Linked DNA regions of Thermogemmatispora onikobensis. The protein of the gene in region 2 binds, or shares a complex with, the protein of the main gene of each other region. Links are inferred from orthologs where the notes say so. Each region holds a gene or a part of one and is shown on either strand. Other genes may lie near its edges. The genes, in order: nuoH and BGC09_RS09940.

What was found.
Region 1: the proteins of BGC09_RS09940 (region 2) and nuoH are in contact, whole or in part, in a cryo-EM structure (PDB 6KHJ), measured with the Thermosynechococcus vestitus proteins. The link is inferred for Thermogemmatispora onikobensis from one-to-one orthologs. Residues at the interface, in WP_126986108.1 of Thermosynechococcus vestitus: Gly6, Tyr7, Glu8, Tyr9, Phe10, Gly12, Phe13, Leu14, Ile16, Cys17, Ser18, Pro21, Ala24, Leu25, Ala27, Ser28, Leu31, Arg32, Pro33, Ser35, Arg40, Leu41, Thr42, Thr43, Tyr44, Glu45, Ile51, Gly53, Ala54, Trp55; in WP_126985484.1 of Thermosynechococcus vestitus: Gln8, Lys26, Trp29, Leu30, Pro33, Met34, Met37, Leu38, Leu83, Ile84, Phe85, Lys86, Glu87, Asp88, Val89, Leu90, Pro91, Ala92, Thr100, Ala104, Val107, Ile108, Phe111, Leu112, Tyr114, Ile115, Ile125, Ser126, Leu128, Phe133.

Annotation. Positions count from the first base shown.
Region 1 is NZ_BDGT01000012.1:49,903-61,489, forward strand. The notes cover bases 8,248-11,247. They hold nuoH (NADH-quinone oxidoreductase subunit NuoH), read left to right. Parts: upstream 8,248-9,114; coding sequence 9,115-10,380; downstream 10,381-11,247. Other genes in these bases: nuoG (NADH-quinone oxidoreductase subunit NuoG), read left to right, coding at 8,248-9,122. Also shown: BGC09_RS07505 (Gmad2 immunoglobulin-like domain-containing protein), read left to right, coding at 1-93; BGC09_RS07510 (sulfurtransferase), read left to right, coding at 407-1,258; BGC09_RS07515 (NADH-quinone oxidoreductase subunit A), read left to right, coding at 1,638-1,994; BGC09_RS07525 (NADH-quinone oxidoreductase subunit C), read left to right, coding at 2,783-3,400; nuoD (NADH dehydrogenase (quinone) subunit D), read left to right, coding at 3,866-5,026; NADH-quinone oxidoreductase subunit NuoE, read left to right, coding at 5,023-5,547; NADH-quinone oxidoreductase subunit NuoF, read left to right, coding at 5,596-6,894; more of nuoG, read left to right, coding at 6,954-8,247; BGC09_RS07560 (NADH-quinone oxidoreductase subunit J family protein), read left to right, coding at 11,253-11,587. UniProt on the Escherichia coli protein: NDH-1 shuttles electrons from NADH, via FMN and iron-sulfur (Fe-S) centers, to quinones in the respiratory chain. The immediate electron acceptor for the enzyme in this species is believed to be ubiquinone.
Region 2 is NZ_BDGT01000018.1:35,580-46,979, reverse strand. The notes cover bases 4,853-7,665. They hold BGC09_RS09940 (NADH-quinone oxidoreductase subunit A), read right to left. Parts: upstream 6,537-7,665; coding sequence 6,168-6,536; downstream 4,853-6,167. Other genes in these bases: BGC09_RS09935 (protein phosphatase 2C domain-containing protein), read right to left, coding at 6,784-7,665; BGC09_RS09945 (NADH-quinone oxidoreductase subunit C), read right to left, coding at 5,452-6,177. In the rest of the region: murI (glutamate racemase), read left to right, coding at 116-1,060; BGC09_RS09965 (phosphatase PAP2 family protein), read left to right, coding at 1,057-1,734; BGC09_RS09960 (complex I subunit 1/NuoH family protein), read right to left, coding at 2,094-3,488; BGC09_RS09955 (NADH-quinone oxidoreductase subunit D), read right to left, coding at 3,689-4,840; more of BGC09_RS09935, read right to left, coding at 7,666-9,489; BGC09_RS09930 (serine/threonine-protein kinase), read right to left, coding at 9,549-11,348. UniProt on the Escherichia coli protein: NDH-1 shuttles electrons from NADH, via FMN and iron-sulfur (Fe-S) centers, to quinones in the respiratory chain. The immediate electron acceptor for the enzyme in this species is believed to be ubiquinone.

The DNA.
Region 1 (11,587 bases), on a different replicon or contig from region 2:
GGAGCCCAGGAGGGCCTGCTGATGCTCTTCACACCGAGCCAGGCCGACGGCTCGATTGCCACCGGTACTTTGCTCAAAGTGCTGCTCACCTGAAGAAAGGACGCTCATCACTGGCCAGGAGAGAGGAGCCAGGACGCCTGGAGTCTGCTGCCAGCGCCTCCGGAGCCCCGCTCCTCTCCTGCCTGGTTTGGCCCCGCTCTGGTCCCTGAGTGCCTTCTGCTGCTTCCTTCCCACTTTCTGAGAGCCTCCCCCCTCTCGCCAGCTCTTTCTCCCCGGTGCAACAGATTCTGCTCTTAGGTGGAATAAAACTGGTCACCTTGACCGTTACTAATAAGAGAAGAGACTTTGTTGAGTATGTCGCTCAACAAAATCAAAAATATTTCAGGCAGCAACACGGAGGAGATTGATGGCAGAAAACAAAGGCTATGCCCATCCTGAAGTCCTGGTAGATGCTGACTGGGTTGAGGCGCATCTCAACGATCCCAAAGTGCGTCTCATTGAAGTGGATGTTGACACCAGCGCTTATGAGCAGGGTCATATTCCTGGGGCCATTGGCTTCAACTGGCAGAAGGAGCTACAGGACCAGGTTGTTCGTGCTCCTATCAGCAAGGAGCAGCTAGAGGAGTTGCTCAGCCGGTCGGGGGTCAGCAATGACACCACCGTTGTTCTTTACGGAGACAACAACAACTGGTTTGCCGCCTGGGCTTTCTGGCTGCTCAAATACTACGGCCATCAAGATGTGCGTCTGCTTGATGGAGGGCGAGCCAAGTGGGTAGCTGACAAGCGGCCCCTGACCACCGAGGTGCCAAGCTACCCGCGTACTGAGTATCGTGCTGAGGAGCCGCACCGCGAAGTTCGAGCGTTCCGCGACGAAGTCCTGAGCAAGCTGGGGAACAGCCAGGTGGCCCTGGTTGACGTGCGTTCGCCGGGTGAATACAAAGGTGAGCTGCTGGCGCCCCCCAACCTGCCGCAAGAAGGGGCCCAGCGAGGTGGCCACATTCCTGGCGCCAAGAACGTCCCCTGGGCCAGTGCCGTGCGCGAGGACGGAACCTTCAAGTCTGCGGATGAACTGCGTGCCATCTACGAGGGTCAAGGGATCACCGGCGACAAAGAAGTGATTGCCTACTGCCGCATTGGCGAGCGTAGCAGTCACACCTGGTTTGCCCTGCGCTATCTGCTGGGCTATCCCAACGTGCGCAACTACGATGGCTCCTGGACCGAGTGGGGGAGCCTGATCGGCGTGCCCATCGAAAAATAAAGCCAGACAAACTGCTAACACACGTCCCTCCTGTATCCAGAGCTGGGACCGCGGGGGCCGTCGCAGCGAGGCGGCGGCCAGGCCACGGTCCCACCTTTTTCTCCTTTTCCTCGCCTCTCGTCGCTTCCCTCTTTCCCTGATCAAGAGAAAAAAGTCTTTCCATTCGCTTATTGTTGCTTCTGTCATCATAGCAATGGAGGGGAAGGGCGGTGGAGACAGGCCCAGCGTAGCCGGTCGGTGAGGACTGGTGCAAGTGTTTGACAGCCTGGACATGCTGTGCTACCATACAAACTGAAGTAGTGTATAAATGACACCAGGTACCAGCGCCGGTACCCGTATCAACGCGCAGAGTATTTACCGAAAATAAAGGATATCCACGATGAGCGGTCCTCTCCCCATTTTTCTCATGGTGGCGCTGGCGCTCCTCTTTGGCCTGCTGGTCATGGCGGTGACAGCGATTCTGGGGCCGAAGAAGCCGACACCGGAGAAGCTGGCGCCCTATGAATGTGGCATCCAGGAGATTCAGGCGCCGAAGCGGCGCTTTCCTGTCAAATATCTCCTGACAGGGATGCTTTTTATTGCCTTTGATATTGAAATTGTCTCATTGTATCCCCTGGCCGTTCTCCTGAAGGATCAGCTGAAGACCCTGGGGCTGATCGAGCTGCTCATCTTCTTCGTGATCCTGATGATCGGCTACGTTTACGTCTGGCGAAAAGGGGCATTCACATGGGAGTAACCAATCCCTGGGAACCGGTACAGACCTTTTCCAACACGCAGACGCCGCGTCGTCCGCGCCAGTTGCCGATGCGCACTGGCGAATTTGGCATCTTGACGACGCAGGTCAGCAAGCTTATCGAGTGGGGGCGAAGCTCATCGCTCTGGCCGGCGCTCTTTGGTCTGGCCTGTTGTGCTATTGAGATGATGGCCACCAGTGCCGACCGTTTTGACATCGCGCGTTTCGGGGCTGAGGTCTATCGGGCCTCGCCGCGCCAGGCCGACCTGATGATTGTAGCGGGCCGCTGCTCGATCAAGATGGCCCCTGTGCTGCGCCAGATCTATGATCAGATGCCCGAGCCGAAGTGGGTTATTGCAATGGGGGCCTGTGCTTCCTGTGGCGGCGTCTTCAACAACTATGCGATCGTCCAGGGTGTGGATAAGATCGTCCCGGTCGATGTCTACATCCCGGGCTGTCCGCCCACACCCGATATGCTCCTCTATGGTTTTAACGAGCTGCAGCGTAAGATTCGCGAAGGCATCCCGAATCCGCCCGACCCGCTCAAGGAGAGCGGCCTGAAACTGCCTGGCCCCAGCGAGGAGCGGCCAGGCTGAGAGCGAGCAGACCCCTCCTTCCTGGCTCGTTCTTCACTTGCTGCTCGCCCGTCGGGCTGGGGTTAGGTTGGGGTGGGTTGGGTGGCCACCGCGACGGAGGGCGGGCGAGAAGAGGGAGAGAGCAAGGCGTGCAGAGCGGGGGGACTGGGAGCATGGGAGCAGCGCGGGGAAAGCGAGGCGAAAGAAAGAACAATCATGGATACATTTGCCGAGGCTGCCGTAGCAGCCCTACGCGAGCGTTTCCCCCAGGCGGTGGTGGAAACCGTCGAGCACCGTGGTGAGCTGACGGTTGTCCTGACCACCGAGCACCTGGTCGCTGTTTGTGACTATCTTAAGCGGCACCATCACTATACCTTTCTCTCAACGATCACCGCTGTCGACTGGCTGGAGCGCGTGCCCCGCTACGATGTGGTGTATCAGTTGCTCTCGCTGCCGCGGCGCAGCACGCTCGCGCTCAAGGTGCGCGTGGGTGGCAAGCGCGAGGAGCACCCGCAGGTGCCATCGGTGACCGGCGTCTGGCCGGCGGCTAACTGGTATGAGCGCGAGGTCTATGATCTGTTTGGCATCATTTTTACTCATCATCCCGACCTGCGCCGCATTCTGATGCCGAGCAACTGGACCACTCACCCGTTGCGCAAGGATTATCCGCTGACCGGCTTCGATCTGCCTGAGCCACACTGGGGCGGTCAGGTTCCCTATGACGTGGACCCCGGCGTTGGCCGCCAGACCCTCCGTACCCCCCAGGGCCGCGAGCTGAACGAGAGTCGCAGCGCCTTTACTACCAACCCAGAGCCGGGTACCCCGCGAGCGTGAGCTGAGCACTTGACCAGCTGCCTTTGCCTGACCTGCTCAGACTCGCGCTCCCTCTGTCGGTCTGGTCTGTACACGCTGCTTACTCCTACTGGAGCACAGACAAGATCAAGGCGCGAGTCTCTGCGCAGCGCCAGACCTACCACCTGAACGGACGCGGAGGCAACAGGTGCAGGAGGGAGGGAAGGAGGCAGCAGCCCTGGCCGACCAGGGCCGTAGAAGCGCCAGGAGCGGAGCAGCGGGGAGCAGCAGACCATACTCTGCCGCGTCTCTCTCGGAGAGGCTGAGCTGGCAGGCGCAAGGCGACCAGAGCAGGGCTGGGACCTGCTGGGGCTGGTTGATCCGCTCGCTTTGGAAGTGCAACGGCTGACATGCAGCGATGAGGGCTTGCTTATGCAACAGGAGCTAGAAACGCGCTATACCATCGAAGAAGGCCAGGTAACCGAGAGCGGTCAGCGCCAGGATACCATGACCATCAATATGGGGCCGCAGCACCCGAGTACCCACGGGGTGCTCCGCCTGCTGCTGACCATCGAGGGCGAGACCGTGGTCAAGGCCGAGCCGGACATCGGCTATCTGCATACCGGCATCGAGAAGACCGCTGAGTCGAAGTCCTATCATCAGGCGCTGGTGCTGACGGACCGCATGGACTATCTGGCCCCGCTGTGCAATAACCTGGGCTATGCGCTGGCGGTGGAGAAGTTGCTGGGGATCGAAGACGAGATCACCGATAAAATTAAATATGCGCGAATACTGCTGGCCGAGCTGCAGCGCATCGCCAGCCACCTGGTCTGGCTGGGCACGAGCGCGCTCGACCTGGGAGCGATGAGCGTCTTCCTCTACTGCTTCCGCGAGCGCGAGATGATCCTGGATGTCTTCGAGTACGTCTCAGGCGTGCGCATGATGACCAGCTATATCTGTCCCGGTGGCCTGCAGGCTGACCTGCCCCGTGGCTTCGACGAGAAGGTGCGTGCCTTCACGCGCGTCTTCCCCGATCGCCTGGCCGAGTACCACGACCTGTTGACCAACAACCCGCTCTGGCTGGAGCGCACCAGGGGGGTGGCGATACTCAGCAAGGAGGATGCCATTGCCTATGCTACCAGTGGTCCGACCCTGCGCGGCAGCGGCATCGCCTGGGACATTCGCAAAGCCTTCCCCTACAGTGGCTACGAGCAGTTCGACTTTGAGATCCCGGTCGGCAGCAACGGCGACGTTTACGACCGCTACATGGTGCGCATGCTGGAGATGGAGCAGAGCCTGCGCATCGTCAATCAGGCGCTCGATGGCATGCCGCCCGGTCGCTATCGTGTGGCCAATCCCAAGGTAGCGCCGCCGCCCAAGTGGCAGATCACTGGCAGCATGGAGGCCTTGATCCACCACTTCAAGCTCTACACCGAGGGCTATCGTCCGCCCGCCGGCGAGGTCTATGTGCGCACGGAGTCGCCCAAGGGCGAGCTGGGCTTCTTTATCGTCAGCGACGGCTCCGCCCGACCCTACCGCATGCACGTGCGCGCGCCGTCCTTTGCGAATCTGCAGGCGCTGCCGAAGATGATCCAGGGAAACCTGCTCTCGGACGTAGTGGCCGCTATCGGGAGCATCGATATTGTGCTCGGTGAGGTTGATCGATGATTTCAGAACAGGCGAAGCAGCGCATGCGCGAGCTGGCAGCTCGCTATCCGGTGGCCCGCTCCGCCGTGATGCCGGCCCTCTACATTGCGCAGGCGGAGGAAGGCTACGTCTCCCGCGCGGCGCTGGAGGCGGTGGCGGAGGTCTTGAATATGACGGTCGACGATGTCGAGAGCGTCGCCACCTTTTATACGATGTACTATCAGCGCCCGCCCGGCAAGAAGGTGATCAAAGTCTGCAATAGCATTTCATGCTACCTGCGCGGCTGCGACGCGCTGGTCGAGCAGCTCGAGCGCCGTCTGGGTATCAAGCGGGGCGAGACCAGTCCCGATGGCCGCTATACCCTGTTGACGGTGGAGTGCCTGGCCTCCTGTGGCACGGCCCCGGTGCTCCAGGTCAACGATGCATTCGTCGAGAATCTGACGCCTGAGCTGGTCGATCGCCTGGTGGATCAGTGGGAAGCTGAGTTTCAGGCTGAGGGCCAGAGCCAGGGCCGGAGCCCGGCAGGCGCCGGAGGCTGCTGACTGACCTGCCTGCTGGCCTATGTTGTGCTGGAGTGAAGGAAGCGTGTTATGCCAGAGCTGATTATCACGAAAAATATCGATGTGCCTGGAATCGATCGCCTGGATGTCTACCGCCAGCATGGCGGCTATGAAGCCCTGGAGAAGGCGCTGCGCGAGTACCAGCCGGAGGAGATCGTCGAGCTGGTCAAGAAGTCTGGCCTGCGCGGACGCGGCGGGGCTGGTTTCCCAACCGGCATGAAGTGGGGCTTTCTGGCCAAGAACGAGCCGCGCTATTTGTGCTGCAACTGCGATGAAAGCGAGCCGGGCACCTTCAAGGATCGCATGCTGATGGAGAAGAATCCTCATCAGCTGGTCGAGGGGGTGATCATTACCAGCTACGCCTGCCGCGTCTCGACGGCCTTTATCTATGTGCGCGGCGAGCTGGCCTACGCCGCCCGCCAGGTGCAGCGGGCGGTCGATGAAGCCTATGCCGCTGGCTACATCGGCAAGAATATTCTGGGCAGCGGCTATAGCCTGGACGTGATCGTCCACCGCGGAGCTGGAGCCTATATCTGTGGCGAGGAGAGCGCCCTGATGGAGTCGCTGGAAGGGCGCCGTGGCTACCCACGCCTCAAGCCGCCCTTCCCGGCAGCGGTCGGCCTCTACGGCGGGCCGACGGTCATCAATAACTGTGAGACGCTCTCGACAGTGCCCGCCATTGTGCGCAACGGGGCCGACTGGTACGCCTCCTTCGGCACGGAGAAGAGCAAGGGGACGCGCATCTTCTGCTTGAGCGGCCATGTCAAGAAGCCGGGCAACTATGAGCTGCCCCTGGGGACGCCCCTGCGCACCCTGATCTACGACGAGCAGTACGGCGGTGGTATCCTCGGCGACAAGCAGCTCAAGGCAGTGATCCCCGGCGGCTCCTCGACCTTCATCCTGGGGGCGGATAAGATCGATACTCCTCTGGACTTCGAGTCGGTGGCGGCGGCTGGCTCAATGCTCGGCTCCGGCGGCGTCATCGTGATGCATGAGGATACCTGCATCGTCGATGCCGTTCTGCGGATGACCGAGTTCTATCGCGATGAGTCCTGTGGAAAGTGCACGCCCTGCCGTGAGGGCACCTATTGGCTGGTGCAGCTGTTGGAGCGTATCGAGCACGGCCACGGTAAAATGAGTGATATCAATCTCTTGCTGGATATTTGCGATAATATCAGCGGCAAGTCGTTCTGCCCGCTGGGCGATGCAGCGACCTCTTCGATCACGAGCAGTATCAAGCTGTTCCGCGAGGAGTACGAATATCACGTGCGCGAGGGATGCTGCATGGTGGGACCAAAGGCGCGCAAGCCGGTTGCCGCCGCGCTCTAGCCTGGTGTGGCTGGCGATGGCTGATTGGCGGCGTTCCCGCGTGAAGGATAGAAGAAGCTATGGCTGAAGAGGCAAAAAACGACGGACTTGTCCATCTGACCATCGATGGCATCCCGGTGGCCGTACCCCCCGGGACGCTGGTCTGGGCGGCGGCGAAGCAGGCGGGCATCGAGATCCCTATCTATTGTTATCATCCCAAGATGCCCCCCCTTGGCGCCTGCCGCATGTGCTTTGTCGAGATCGAGAAGATGCCCAAGCCCCCGCAGACGGCCTGCACGACGCCGGTCAGCGAGGGCATGGTCGTCCATACGAAGACCGAGAAGGTGCTCAAGGCGCGTCGTGGTACACTGGAGTTCCTGCTGATTAACCACCCGCTGGACTGTCCGATCTGTGATAAGGGCGGCGAGTGCGATCTGCAGGATTTCACCCTGCGCCACGGTCCGGGGGCGACGCGCTTCGATCTGCGCAAGCGTCATTATCCGAAGCCGATTCCGGTCAGCGACCGGGTGCTGCTCGATCGCGAGCGTTGCATTCTCTGCCAGCGCTGCACGCGCTTCTGCTCCGAGGTCTCGATGGATAACGGGCTGGTCATGATCAACCGCGGCTATCGCATGGAGGTTGGTACAGCCCCGGGCGAGGCCTTCGATTCGATCTTCTCAGGCAATACTGTGGAGATCTGCCCGGTCGGCGCCCTGACCTCGGCGAAATATCGCTTTAAGGGGCGCCCCTGGGAGTTGAAGCGCATCCCGAGTGTCTGCAATAATTGCAGTGTAGGCTGCAACGTGCGCATCGATGTGCGCGTTGACAAGATCATGCGCCAGATGTCGCGCTGCAACGATGATATTGACGATGGCTGGCTGTGCGACCGCGGGCGCTGGGACTTCGATTATGTCAACGATGCGCAGCGTCTGCGCACGCCGCTGGTGCGTCGGCAGCCGGGCGGAGTCCTTGAGCCGGCGGGCTGGGGTGAGGCTCTGGGAATGATCGCCGAGCGCCTGCGCACTATCAAGGAGCGTTATAGCGCCAGCGCCATCGGCGGGATCGGTTCGACGCGCACCACCAATGAGGAGGCCTATCTCTTCCAGAAGCTGCTGCGCGAGGCTCTGGGCACGCCCAACGTCGATCACCATCATGGCTTCTTCCCGGGCCTGCGCGATCCGCTCACCGGGCGTCCCTGGATGCTGACGACGGCCATCGCCGACTTTGAACGAGCCTCGCATATTGTCCTGGTGGCCTCCGATCCTTACGAGCGCCAGCCCATTCTGAACCTGCGTATCAAGAAAGCGCTCAAGGCCGGAGCCAGGATTTACGTTGTCAACGAAAGCCCGACCGAGCTGGATCGCCTGGCGACGCGAGTCATTCGTCTGCCGCAGCACGGAGCGGGAGCGGCGGCGCGCCTGTTGTTGGAGGCCGCTCTGCGCCAGGAGGAGCTGCGGAACCCGCGCGAGGAGGTGCGGGCCCGCGTTCTGGGAACGCCCCAGGAGACGCGACAGGCCGAGGCGCTTTGTGGCGTAGAGGTGGCGGAGGCCCTGCGCGAGCTGGCGCGCGAGATCGCAGCGGCGCCCGCGGCTCTCATTCTCTACGATGAAATGGCGACTCTGGCCCCCGGCTGTGCCAATCTGGCCCCCGACCTGCAAGCGCTGGCAGTGGTGACTGGCAACATCGACCGCCCTGGCGCCGGGGTGGGACCGCTCTTCGAAGATGCCAATTCGCTGGGGGCGCGCGACATGGGCCTGCTGCCCGATAGTCTGCCTGGCTATCGTCCGACCTCGCCGGAGGGCCTGAGTTATCAGGAGATGCTCAGCAGCGATGCGGTCAAGGCCCTCTACATCATGGGAGCCAATCCGGCCCGCCATCTGACCGATGGCAATCTGCGCCGGGGCAAAGAATTCATCGTCGTCCAGGAGATCCTGCTGACCGAGACGGCTCAGCAGGCCGATGTGGTCCTGCCGGCCCTGACCTATGCCGAGAAGGACGGCAGCATGACCAATGTCGACCACCATGTGCAGGCTATTCGCCGGGCTTTGCGTCCTCTGCCGGGAGCGCGGGCTGACTGGGAGATCCTGATGGACCTGGCGGCCCTGTTGGGCCATCCCTGGCCCTATGAGGGACCGGAGGATGTGCTCCTGGAGATTGCCGCTCAGCATCCGCTCTATCGGGGACTGACCTGGGACGGTCTGGGCCTGCAGGGGGTACGCACGGGCGAAGTGGAGGTGGCCCATGCTTAATGATACCTGGCTGCTGGTGATCGCCTCGCTTGTCAAGAGTGCCATTCTAATCGTCATCCTGTTGACGATCTTTGCCTACATGACCTGGATCGAGCGGCGCGTGGTGGCGCGCATTCAGGGCCGCCTGGGGCCGAATCGCGCCGGCCCTTTTGGGGCCTTGCAGCCGCTGGCTGACGCCATCAAGATGGCCTTCAAAGAGCAGATTATCCCGGCCCAGGCGTACAAAGTCATCTATCTGATCGCGCCGGTGATCTCGGTCGTGGTGGCCCTCAGCGCTTTCGCCGTGGTGCCGATCGGCAATAGCTGGACGCCAGGCCACCCAAGCGTCTGGGACCCGTGGGTTGGCGATATCAACGTTGGCCTGCTCTGGATTCTCTCGATCTCGTCGCTGGCCGTTTATGGCATCGTGCTCGGCGGCTGGTCCTCGGGCAACCGCTATTCGCTGCTCGGCTCGCTGCGCAGCGCGGCTCAGATGATTTCCTATGAGACCAGCCTGGGGCTTGCCCTCAGTGGTACACTGATGTGGGCCGGCACCCTGAGCATGGTCAGCATCGTCCACCAGCAGACGCTGCAGGGTCAGGGAATCTGGTTTATTGTGGCTCAGCCCCTCGGCTTCCTGATCTACATCATTGCCGCCGTGGCTGAGGTCAACCGCGCCCCGTTCGATCTGCCGGAGGCCGAGCAGGAGCTGACCGCCGGCTACCTGACGGAGTACAGCGGTCTGCGCTGGAGCCTCTATCAGATGGCCGAGTACATCAATATGGTCACGGTCAGCTCGGTGGCGACGACCCTCTTCTTTGGGGGCTGGAGCTTCTTCGGGCTGGAACGCATCCCAGTGCTGTCGATCGTGATCTTCGCGGTCAAAGTGGCCTTTTTCCTCTTCCTCTTTATCTGGTTGCGTGCCACGCTGCCGCGCATCCGCTACGACCGTTTGATGCGCCTGGGCTGGCAATTCCTGCTGCCGCTGGCGGTCCTGAACGCGGTAGTGACTGCGACCTGCGTGGCCCTGGGTCTGCCGTGGTGGGTCAACGGCCTGATCGGGCTGGTGATCATTGGGGCGGTCCTGGCTATTACCTGGCTGCGCAGTCGCCAGACGCGCTTTGCTGTCAGCAAAGCTGGCGCCGAGCTTTTGCCGCCCTCGGTGCGCCTGGTGAAGACGATCGAGCCAGAGCTGGGGCTGGTCAACGGCGGTGAGGCTGCCGTGGCGGGCATTGAGAGACAGCAGGCCCTCTTGCAGGATGGCCGCGTCCAGGTCTGAGGCGAGGCGGTGAGCAGTCGGCCAAGGCTGCTGAAAGCACAGGAAAAGAGGACGAACGCCGGAGTTCAAGAGCTGCCAGACCTGAAGGAAGAGAGTGGGCGTGTGAAGAAGTGAAAAGGAGGCGGAAGAGGAGAGGAGTCTGGCAGCTCCTTCGAAGCCTGCGAGCGAGAGTGAGAGAGTGAAGAGACGAGGCAAACACGTCTCACGGAGGCAGCGAGAGAAATCATGTCTCTAGATATTCTCAAAGGGTTAGCCACTACCCTCAAAAATATGGGGCGTAAGCCGACCACAGTCTCCTTCCCGGAGCAGGAGCGCGAGCTGCCGCCGCGCTTTCGCGGGCGCCACGTCTTGCACCGCTATCCCAACGGGCTGGAGCGCTGTGTCGGGTGCTTCCTCTGTGCGGGCGCCTGTCCCGCTGATGCCATCTATATCGAGGCGGAAGAGAACACCGAAGAGCATCGCGTCTCGCCGGGCGAGCGCTATGCAAAAGTGTTTGACGTCAACCTGCTGCGCTGCATCTTCTGTGGCTATTGCGAAGCCGCCTGTCCGACCGGGGCTATCACTTTGGAGCGGGAATACAAGCTGGCGGCCTACTATCCCGAGGATATGGTGTACCACAAGGAGCAGCTGCTGGAGCCACCTGGGCAAGCGACAGTGGGTTCAGCGGCCTATTGGTTTGATCCGCCGCCGCTTGCAGAAGAGGCCCCGCAGCCGGTACCGCAGGAGGCCCGTGTCTTTGACGGCCTGGAGGCCAGCGCGGCAGCGGTGGGCCTGGGCGATGCCCAAAAGCAACCGGAGGTTCTGCTACGCAACGAGGAGCAGGACGAGGATCGGCGCAAGTTTTTGCAGGCCGACGAGGAGGGCAGACAAGCATGAGCGGGGTAGCGCTGATCATCTCCTTTTTTGTGCTGGCCGTGGCGAGCGTGGCCTCGGCCCTGGGTGTGATTCTCTTTCGCAACGCGGTTCATAGTGCCCTGAGCCTGATTTTGACCCTGCTCTTTCTGGCCATGTTCTATCTGCAGCTCGGGGCCATGTTTATTGCCATTGTACAGATCTTGATCTATGCCGGCGCCATTATGGTGCTCTTCCTCTTCGTCGTGACGATGCTGGCCGCTGACCCGCGTGATCCCGATCTTCAGGACCGGCTGCCATGGCAGCGGGGGGTAGCGGTGGTGCTGGGGCTGGTCCTGGTGGGAGCCCTGAGCTA
Region 2 (11,400 bases):
CATGAGACCAGGCGATCGCTATCAGGAGACGTACTTTTCCATGTCATGACTATGCTGGTGAATCTGCAGTAGTGTTATGCACAATAGTGAGTTGAAACAAGCATCTGAGACACCATTGAGTAGTAGACTACAAAGTGCCCATCTCCAGCAGGGGATAGAATCCCAGCCATCAAAGCAGCCGACCCTGCAAGCCCCGGGAGCCGGTCAGGCCAGCGCTCCCATCGGGGTTTTTGATTCGGGAGCCGGCGGCTTGACTATTCTCAGCGTCCTGCGGCAAGAGCTACCCGGCGAGGACTACCTCTACGTCGGCGATACGGCTCACTGCCCCTACGGCCTGCGCAGCGAGGCTGAGATCACCCAGCTGGGGCTGGAGATCAGTCGCTTCCTGGTAGAGCGCGGCGTGAAACTGATCGTTGTTGCCTGCAATGCCGCCTCACAAGCGGCCCTTGCCACTCTGCGCGCCACGTTCCCTGTGCCTTTCGTCGGGGTAGTGCCCGCCGTGAAGCCCGCAGCACGCCTGACACGCAAGGGACGCATTGGTATCATTGCTACGAATCAAGCGGCACGCTCGCCCTATTTGCAGCAGCTCATTGCCGACTTTGCTCGCGATACTGAGACCTATAGCCACGGCTGCTCTGAGCTGGTGACTCTCGTCGAACGCGGCGAGTTGGATACGCCAACGGCGGAGGAGGTCGTGCGCCAGGCTCTGAGGCCCGTGCTCAGCAAAGATATCGATGTGCTGGTCCTGGGATGCACCCATTTTCCGGCTTTGCGCCCGCTGATCGAGCGCGTGGCTGGCAGCGGCGTCCAGGTTATCGATAGCGGAGCGGCGATTGCTCGCCGGACACGCTCGGTGTTGGAAGCCACCGCGCTCCTCAAGCCCTCGACGAAGTCACAGGGCCAGCACCCCAGCGGCAGACTGGAAGTGTGGTGCAGCGGTGACCCGACCTCCTTCCGCCAGGTCGCCTCTAGCATTCTGGGCTATCCTGTCGTGGTGCACCAGGCCAGCCAGCTCGCTCAGATCACAACTGCCGCCGCTCACGAGGAAGGGAAAGAGTGATCGTGATGAATAGCCGCCGTCTGACTCAGGTACTCAAAGAAGACGCCGCCGGCCCTCAACCTGGTGAATTTGGTATGATTGATAGCGAGTCTTTGCGTCTACGGATTGCGCGTCATGTTTCCAATATCCTTGCGCCTTTTTCTATCTCTTTGCCACTGGTAACACTAGTAGCACTTTACCATAGCGCCGACCCGCGCCATGCACTGGCTTGCGCCTTTATCGCTCTTTTTTTCCTAAGCCTGGGTCCCCTGCTCTATATCGCCATCGGCGTTCACACTGGTCGGCTCTCCGATCTGGAGATCACACGCCGTTCCGAGCGCATGGGCCCTTATGTCTTCTCTATCTCTTCCGCCACCGTTGGCCTCTTTGTCTTGCAAACTCTCCACGGCCCCTATAACTTGATGACGCTGCTGATCATTACCATCGCAAGCAGCATCGTGATGCTCTTCATTACACTCTGGTGGAAAATCAGCGTTCATGCCTCCTCAATGGCCAGTGCTGCAACCCTGCTGACCGCCATGTACGGCTCAGTGATGCTGCCGCTTTTCCTGCTGCTCATTCTGGTAAGCTGGTCACGGGTGGTCTTACGCCGGCATACGGTGGCCCAGGTGACCCTCGGCGCTCTCCTGAACATCCTGCTCACCACTGTCATTCTTAAGCTGCGGGGTTTCTAGGAAGGAGCCACTTGCCTGCCCTTCGGCTCGCCTGAGCGGCCTCTTTTCAGGGGAGAATGGGGGAGGGAGAAAAGCAGGACACCAGGATAGGTTAAGGGCATCCCGGCGGGAGAGGCAAGCAAGAACACGGGCCCTGATGAGCAGGGCAGGATGCCTGTCTAGCCGCGTCGGCTCTGACAGGCTCCTGCCCTTTCTTGATCATGCCGCTCTCTTGGAGAGATACCGGCCTGGCGCAGCAGCAGCAGCAGCAGCAGTAGCAGCAGGCCGAACCAGTAGCAATCATCCGCCAGTCGCAACCCTCTTGACTGAAGCCTCTTCCAGCGCCCGATGGTATCTCACTGACTACTGCTGAGCGAACTTTACCTGCCGCCGCCGGCGGCGCCGGTCACGCCGGCTCGCTCTGGCTCAGGGAGCTGGGGTGCGACGGGAGTCGTCGTAAGGGCCGCCAGGCGCTGGCGAGCGCGAATGGCTGGCGCCACCGCACGTCGCGTCGAGGCTGTCGTCGCCCGGCTGACCACCCAGAAGAAGCCAAAGAGCATCAGCCAGTTGACGACCCCCAGGACGATCAGGAAGACCAGGTTCGAGGCCCCCAGAGCGTTCAGAACCAGATAGAGCGCCCCAGTCAGGACAATGTTGACCAGGGTCGTGGGGATCAGAATCAGCCAGGCAAACTGCATCAGCTGATCGGCGCGCAGGCGCGGCAGAGTCGTCCGCACCCAGATGAAGACGCCACAGAGCAGGTAGATCTTGAGGATAAAGTAGAAGAGCGCCAGCAGATTGCCCAGGACTTGCCAGCCAATGGCCATACCGGGAGCCGTCAGGAAGGCCACGCCCGGACCCGACCAGCCACCAAGGAAGAGCATGGCCGTGATCGCTGAGACAATGGTCATGTTGCCATACTCGCCGAGGTAGAAGAGCGCCCAGCGCATGCCGCTATACTCAGTGAGGTAGCCGGCCACCAGCTCCGATTCGGCCTCGGGCAGATCAAAAGGCGAGCGGTTCGTCTCGGCCAATCCACAGGTATAGTAGATCAAAAGGAGCAACGGCTGCACCAGAATAAACCAGGCCCAGGGGGTGAAGCCCTCGAAGATGAAGTCCCAGACTGGGTTGCCCTTGCCCGGCCAACTCTGCGCCATCTGGAGATTCATAATGTCCTTGATAGCGATGGTGCCGAGGCCGTTGTCAAGCAGGATGCTCGTCAGCATCACAATGCTGACCAGAGAGAGAACGAGCGGTAGCTCGTAAGAGATCATCTGGGCCGCAGAGCGCAGGCCCCCAATGAGGGCATACTTGTTGTTCGAACCCCAGCCTGCCATGACCACGCCCACCACATCGAGCGAGCTCATAGCGATCAAGTAGACAATGCCCGTCGCCAACGGCCCCCCTGGCAGGCTAATATAGGGCGAGAAGGGCAGCACGGCAAACGAGGCAATCACCGGGGCGAGAAAGACCGAAGGGGCCAGGATAAAAACAGCCTTATCGATTTTGCCAGCATGAATATCTTCCTTAAGCAGCAATTTGCCCACATCGGCCACTGTCTGCAACAAGCCCCAGGGTCCCGTGTGCAATGGGCCATAGCGATCCTGCATCCAGGCCATGACCTTGCGCTCGGCCAGGATCAGAATCACTGCACTTGTCAACACGAAGCCAAAGATGGAAACAAACGCCACCACGAACTGGAGAAACTCCCAAGAAAGGATGCCGTGGAGGAGCTGCTCCCACCAGACTTCGGCTAATACAACTCCACCGGACATAGGATACACTCCACTCTCTTACCTTGCATCAGCGGGCTTACAAGCAAGACACGCGCACCCTTCTTTCTTCAGAGCAGGCTACCAGCCGTGGTCACCGCTGCCAGGCAGGAGCGATTGCCCAGCCTGGAGCCAGCAAGCGTTTGAACAGCTGGCAGCTCTTGCCTCGCGAGAAGAGCGGCTTATGGCCTTGCCCGCGCGCGTTAACGATCGACCTCTCCCAGCACAATATCCAGGCTTCCCAGAATGGCCACGACATCGCTCATCTTGTGGCCGCGCAGCAATTCGGGCAGAATCTGAAGATTGACAAAGGAAGGCCCACGAATCTTGGCCCGCCACGGGTACTCACTGCCATTGCTGATAAAGTAGATCCCCAGCTCGCCCTTGCTGCTCTCAATGGCAAAGTAGGTTTCGCCGCGTGGTGGACGGAGCGCAATTGGTGTCCGCGTCGAGATTGGGCCACCCGGCAGCTGATCCATTGCCACCCGTACCAGGCGCAGGCTCTCCGCCATCTCCTGCATACGCACCCGATAGCGCGCATAGCAGTCACCTTCCTGCCGCACCTGGGGATTGACCTTGACTTCCCGATAGGCCATATAGGGGCGATTGACCCGCAGGTCCCAATTCACGCCACTGGCGCGCAGCATGGGACCAGTCAGTCCATAGGCAATGGCCTGCTGAGGATCAACATAGCCAACGCCCTGGGTACGCGCCTCGAAAATCTCGTTTCCCGTGATCAGGGTCTCTAGCTCTTGCAGGTTCTTTTCGAACTGATTGCACCAGGCTTCACACTGCTGAAGCCAGCCCTTGGGAAAATCATGGAGGACGCCGCCCACGCGCATGTAGTTGACATTAAAGCGGCTTCCTCCCAGGGCCTCGAAGAGCGAGAGAATCCCTTCACGATCGCGAAAGGTCCATAGAATCGGCGTAAAAGCACCCAGGTCGAGCAGATAGGTGCCAATGGCCACCAGATGGCTGGCGATGCGCTGCAGCTCATTGGTGATCAGGCGAATGTATTGGGCGCGGCGCGGCGGCTCAATACCCATTAACTGCTCGACCGCCCCTACATAGGCGGTCTCGTTGAGCATCGGTGAGAGATAGTCGGCATTGTCCATATAGCGAATGCCGGCCATCACCGTGCGATTCTCCAGAATCTTCTCAATGCCCCGATGGAGGTAGCCAATAACCGGCGTACAATCCACCACCGTCTCACCTTCGAGGGTGAGGACAAGACGGAGCACGCCGTGAGTGCTCGGGTGCTGCGGCCCCATGTTCAGGATCATTTCCTCGGAGCGCAGCTCACCGGGCGCAACCCCTTCGAGAGGAGGTCTATTCACACCTTGATTGGTCGCCATAGCTTCCTCGCAGCTCTTTGTCTCACTCAGCAGGTAGTAGAGGTAGTCAGTGTTCAGTGTCCGCAGTGAGCAAGCCTGGCCAACGTATCGCTCCACTAACTGCACTGTACCTGAACCTCGATGCAGCTCTCCAGCCACTCAGAGCAGGATGACTCTTCCCTCTTGGTTTTTCGCTGCTAGCTGGCTGGCCGACCGCTTGACAGGCAGGGCAGCAACCAGGCCCAGATGATGGGCGAGGCAAACCTTGCTTTAGATAGCTACCGGGCGAGCGCCTCAGCGCCCTCGCCTTCGGGAGAGGCGGAGACAGAAGTTGACAGTCCAAAGCAGTCCCAGGAGCGCCGCCATTGCAGCGTAGAGAACGCGGTTCGGATCTCGCTCCAGGCTCACATAAAAGATGATCGCCAGGCACCAGAAGGCCAGCGCCAGAAAGAGAGACCAGAGCAAGCTCCGTAGCTCGGACGGCGAGCGGGCAGGCAGCGGTCGCTCCCGCTGCGCTGATAACCCTCGCCCCGAGCTTGGCCCTTGTGAAGGCTGCTCCTCCTCAGCGCGCCGGGCGGCCTTCGCTGAGGCTCTGGCTTTGGTTCCTTTGCTGCTCCCCCTGCTGCTGGCCATTAGCGAGCCTGGCCCTCCGTCGAACTCGAACGCGCCTCTCCTTCTTCCTCTTCGTGCTCGTGAGCATGGGAGGCATGGCCAAAGGTTGGCGTTCCTGGATGCAGTCGCTCTAGTTTGCCCTGGCCAAACTTCTTCTGCACCACATGCTCGACCCCACGCTGTTGATACTGGCCAGCAACCGCCATATTGGGATCAACCTGGGTCGTGGCTGGCGGTTTGACCGTCAGAGGCACCTGATGGAAGCTCTTCAGCAGGGGGTACCCCTCAAAATCGTCATCTAGCAACATGCGCCGCAGATCGGGATGCCCCGTAAAACGGATGCCGAACAGATCGTAGGTCTCCCGCTCCAGCCAGTTCGCCGTCGGCCAGACCGAAACTACGCTATCCACCTCCGGGTTCTCGGCCTCCAGGCGCACTTTGATCTGCAAGAGCGAGCCGCGCGTGGTCGAACGCAAATGATAGACCGTTTCCAGATGGTCAAGCATGTCAACCCCGGAAACGCAGCTGAGCAGGTCAAAGCCAAGCTGATCGCGGAGAAAGCGACAGACAGCCACCAGATGGGCGCGATCAACCTCGATGCCCAGATAATTGCCTTTCATCACCCGCGACACCACCGGCTGACCGGTGATCTGCGCTAGCGGCGCCAGGTCGCGCGCAAGCTCGTTTAGCTCGTCACTATAGTCGGAGGCGCTCGGAATCTGCGAAACACGCGGTACTATATCCATCGGATCACTCCCTTGCGCCAGGCATAGACCAGACCGAGCGCAAGTACAATAATAAAGAAGAGTATCTCAAAAAAGCCAAAGATACTCAGGCTTTTGAAAAGGACAGCCCAGGTGACAATAAAGACAATATCGACATCGAAGGCAACGAAGAGCAAGGCAAAGATGTAGAATCCCAGCGGATACTGGACCCAGGCCGAACCGATCGGCACCTCGCCCGACTCATAGGTCTGCAGCTTTTCTGCTGTCCTACGTCTGGGAGCCAGCAGATTCGCGACCGTCATTGTGATCAAGACAAAGGTGAAGCCAGCGGCCAGCAGAATCGCGGCATAAAGATAACCAGTACTGGTAGTTAGTGACACACGCCTTCCTCCAGCTGTCGGACCCTTGTTTACAAAGGAAAAGAGGGTCAGAAGATGCTGCAAAGATTATAGCACAGGGTTGAACAGGCGACAAACTGACCGGCTGACTCTACCCCTCTCTGGCCTGGCAGAACCGGACCACTCCCCGACCCAAAAAGCAAGCGCCAGGAGGATGCTTCTCCTGGCGCGCCTCTGCTCGCCTCTGCTCGCCTCTGCTGCTTTCGATCGCCGCCGTGCTGCTGCGGTGTCAGCTCTGTGGCAAGGTAGGTAGAGCAAACTGATCCGGCTGAGCAAGGACTTGCAGGACTGTCGAGCCTTTCGCGCGTGTACTTTCGACGAGCTGGACGACAATGACGGAAATGTTATCCTCTCCGCCACCATCGAGCGCGAGCTGCACCAGATCGTTAACGAGCTGTTGAGGATCAGCGGACTTGCGCAGCACAGACTCAATGTAGGGATCACGAGTCATATCCCAGAGACCATCGGAGCAGAGCAAGAGTTTATCGCCAGGCAGCAGCTCCTCGCGGAAAGGATCGACCTCGACGATTGGCTTTTCGCCTAAGCTCCGATAGATCTGATTGCGCTTCGGATGGGTGTAGATATCCTCTGGTTTGATAATGCCTGCTTCTACCAGGCTGGCAACTACCGAATGATCTTGTGTGACCTTCTTGAGGCCTCCACCCTCTCGATAGAGATAGGTGCGGCTATCACCTACATTGGCAACATAGGCCACGGAGCCGACAATCAAAGCTGTGGTCATGGTGGTTCCCATGTCGGCATGCTCGCGCTGGTTCTGCTCGTGAACAGCCTGATTGGCCGACTGCACTCCCTCTACCAGGAGGCGCTGGTAGTCATTGCTACTCAGCTCGTGCCCGCGTAGGAGCGAAGGGAGTACGTAGTCGACAATCGTTTGAATGGCCAGGCGGCTGGCATCCTGTCCATTGGCATGGCCCCCCATGCCGTCAGCCACAACGAAGAGGCCCCAGGGCTGCACCTGCCCACCGCCGAGTTGCCGCCCCCCAAGAATGGCCAGCAGACTGTCCTCATTCGGCTTATGGCGCCGTTTAATGCCTGGATCAGTGCGATGACCAACCACCAGCTGAAGGCTCTTCATCCGCTGTCTTCCTCTTATGACCTGAGTTTTGCCCTCTGACCTCGAAGCGGCAGGGGCAGCGATCGCTTGCGTTGGTTGATCGCTGAGTGGGGGCAAGACAAAGGTGGGTTGATCGCTGAGCGGGGTCACCGAGGCGGATTGAGCAGGGGAAGGGGACGTCGAGAAAGCCGCCGCCGGCATCTCGTTCTCGGTCGGCGCCTCTGTCCCCGGCATGGGTGCTGCTGGCTGAGGAGCCGCAGCCTCGGGCGGCACGAGCGCACGGAGGCGCAGGCCCGAGGTCGATGGTGAGAGCAACACACCACATGAGGGGCAATATTCGACACCACGACTGACCTGCTGCTTACAGCGCGGACATTGCAGCAGGGCCGCGGCTCCAGCTGTCGACGCCGAGGCCACCGCTCTTTCTTCCCTCTCCAGCTGGCTCTGTTGGGGTCTCGCTGCAGGAACTGCGGCTTGCGGCTGCGGCTGCGCCTGGAGAGTTCTGACCCGCTGCCGTTGACGCTCCGCTTCCAGATCTGCCTGGCGCTTGGCTTCTTCCTCTTCTTTGCGGAAGCGCTCCAGCTCCTTGCGCCTCTTGACGCGCCCCACCGTGAGAGTGATCAACAGCAGAATGACTACCAGGAGGAGCAAGCCGACGATGCCTCCCCAGACAAGCAGCGGGAGCCCCGCGAAACCGACCTCGCTGCCTGCCCCCTGCGGCTGGGCCTGACTACTTGTTGGAGTCTGCAGACGCTGGTTGATGAGCTGGAGGAATTGCTGGGCCCCTCGCAGCTGGTTTTGGCTGAGCGTGAGGGTTTGCTGAAACTCCCCTTTGGCCTGCTGATACTGGCCACGATAATAGTCCTGGATGCCAGCTCGCCAGTGAGCAAGGAGCGGATTAGCGGGCGCCTCTAGCAGGTTGAAGCTGTTGAGGAGAGCACGCACTTGACTGGCGTCGCTGGCCTCGCCGCTGAGAAGCTGCAAGCCAACGACCTGCCCAGCCTGATTAACGATTGGCGTCCCCCCCTCCTGCGGCTCACCAGGTGTCGAGGTGGCGGTGTTTACAGGTCGCTCCTGGCCCCCAATCAGCTCGGGAGTGAGAAAGTTTGGCGCCTGGCTGGCCTGAGCAGGCAGGGCGCCGCTGGCGTCAGTAAGCTCCAGTCCAAAGGTCGTTGTCTGCTCCCCCGAGGAGAGCGATGCCAGGTCGGCAGAAGGGAGAGCATAGGCGCTATGGAAAGGAACAAGCACGAGAGTATGAGCACAATTATCGAGTGCTATCGGGCAACTACTGCCACCCTCTGGGAACAACGGGCCACGATTCGAGCAGCTCAGCGGTAAGCCAGCACAAGCAATGCGAGTCAACAGGGTTCCCAGCCCGGTTGAGCTGCTATAAATATCAATCGAGGTTAATTGGCCCGGGAGGCTGCCACTGTTTCCACAGAGGCGCAACCTGCTCACCAGGTCTCCGTCGGTTAAGACCCAGGCGTTGAGGTCATTTGCTCCCCGCGGCTGCCAGCTTCTGACAAGCACCCCCAAGCCTGTGCACTGAACATCAGGCGGACTCAGCGGGGCCGGCTCATCGGACAGCTCGCTTCCCACTGAGGTCCGTGTGAGAGGTAGCTGACCACCACTCGCATGATCAGAAGTATAGGTCACCAGCAAACGAACGACTGCAGCCCCCACCAGGTCAAGCACCTGACTTTTCCCGACGTCGACGCTCCCACCTCCAGGAGCAGCGACTGCAGCAACAGGCCACAGGAGCTGTAAGGCGATGAGAAGCGCGCCAAGCAAGAGGCCAATTCTGGTTGACAGCAGGCCGATGTTTTTCCTTTCCGCGGAACACAGGTGATACGTACTCATCGGCACTTTCTCCCTTACATCCAAAGCTGACGAAATGCGCCGAAGGAGCAAATAGTCTCTCATCGTCCTAACCTGGCTTGCAGGCGCTGTAACATGGCCTGAGCCGCCTGATTGGTGGGCATGGCCCCAACGACATAGCGGCACTCGCGCAGTGCATCGCCGAGCTTGTTCTCCCGCTCATAGACCTGGCTCAAGAGGAAGCGCGTCTGATGATCCGCGGGATTGATAATCAGGACCTGCACAAAGCTCCGCTCAGCCAGTGGTAGCTGATTGAGTCGCCAGGCCAGCTGGCCGATCTCATAGTGCAAAGCGACGAGCAGATTCGGAACCTTGGGAGCGAGCCGCAGGGCTTCTTGAAACTCCCGTAAGGCAGGCTCAAACTGATTCAGCCGCTCGTAGCACTGCGCCAGGCGTTGGTGGGCTTCGAAATCATTGGGATTCAGGCGCAGAGACTGCGTATAGGCTGTGCTGGCATCACCTGGGCGCATGAGGATGAAATGATAGACATCCCCAACCAGCTTATGCGTCTCAGCATCATTGGGATTGAGCTGAACTGAGCGGTTGTACGCTTGAATCGCCCGCTGAGGATCAGGCGGCTGACGGCGCGCAAAAACCTGCCCAAAGATCTTATGGACCAGGGCATTGTTTGGCTCCAGGGCATAAGCCTGCTGGACAGCAGCATAGGCAGCTTCGATTCGCCCAGCCTGCAGCTGAGCCTGCGCTGTGAGAATGAATTGCCCGGCTGGGCCGGTGGTACCACCGACTGGCAGCGCCACCTGCCCCGGCGTCGCCGGCACAGCTGCTATTGTTGGCGGCACGCTGCTCGCCAACGGCGGCGTCACTTTGATCGGCGGCAGACTCAGAATCGCCCGCTCCATCTCCGCCGCGTTCGACCAGCGCTGCTCTACGCTGGGCGCCAGCGCCTTCATGATGACTTGCTCAAACTCGGGTGAGACATCGGGGCGCAAGCTCCTCACTGGAGGGAACGAGAAGATCGTCGGCCTATTGTTGGCCGCATCGTGATGCGTCAGGAGGCGATGCAAAGTCGCCCCCAGGGCATAGATGTCGCTGCGCGGTTCCGGCATCCCATGCAGCTGCTCCGGAGGCGCATAGCCAATGGTCATGATGATGGTGGCCTGGCGCTGCGACTGGAAGGTACGCGCAATCCCAAAGTCTATGAGCTTGATCTCATCACGATCCGTGACCATGATGTTCGACGGCTTCAGATCACGGAAGATAATCGGCGGATTCTGGCGATGCAGGTAGCTCAGAACGTTGCAGATCTGCTGCGCCCAGCTCCTGGCGCGCGCCTCGGGGACACCCCGCGCACCGTTAAGCCCCACAACATTCCCTTCCTCCTCCAGCACTTTGGCCAGCGTGCGCCCTTCAATGAAGTCCATCACCAGATAATGGCGCCCCTCTTCCACAAAGAAGTCGCGTACGCGCGGGATACAGGGATGATTCAAATCAAGCAACAGGGTTGCTTCTCGTTTGAACCACTCGACTGCCTGGTTCCTCTCCACCTCGCTCTGAAAATCGTCCAGCATTTCTTTGACCGCACAGGGACGCTCAAAGCGCAGATCGATCGCGCGATACACAGCTCCCATACCGCCCGCCGCCACCAGATGCTCAATTCTATAGCGCCCATTCGACAGCAAGACCCCAGGGCTGAGGCGCATCACCCCAGCCCCCGATGCTGCTGACCCGGCACTCGCCGGCATCACACTACCAGCCCCAACCGCCGCCGGAGCTCCCGGCGGCGGGGGCAACCGAGGTCCGCTCTCGCCTTGCCCGCTTGAAGGTGTTGCTGCATTCCCGGCAGACACGACTTCTCTGGGATCAGAGTGATTGCTAGCCATCTTTCCTTACACCGCTTCTTAATGCAGCCCAGAATTCTCTTGAAAGGGTCGC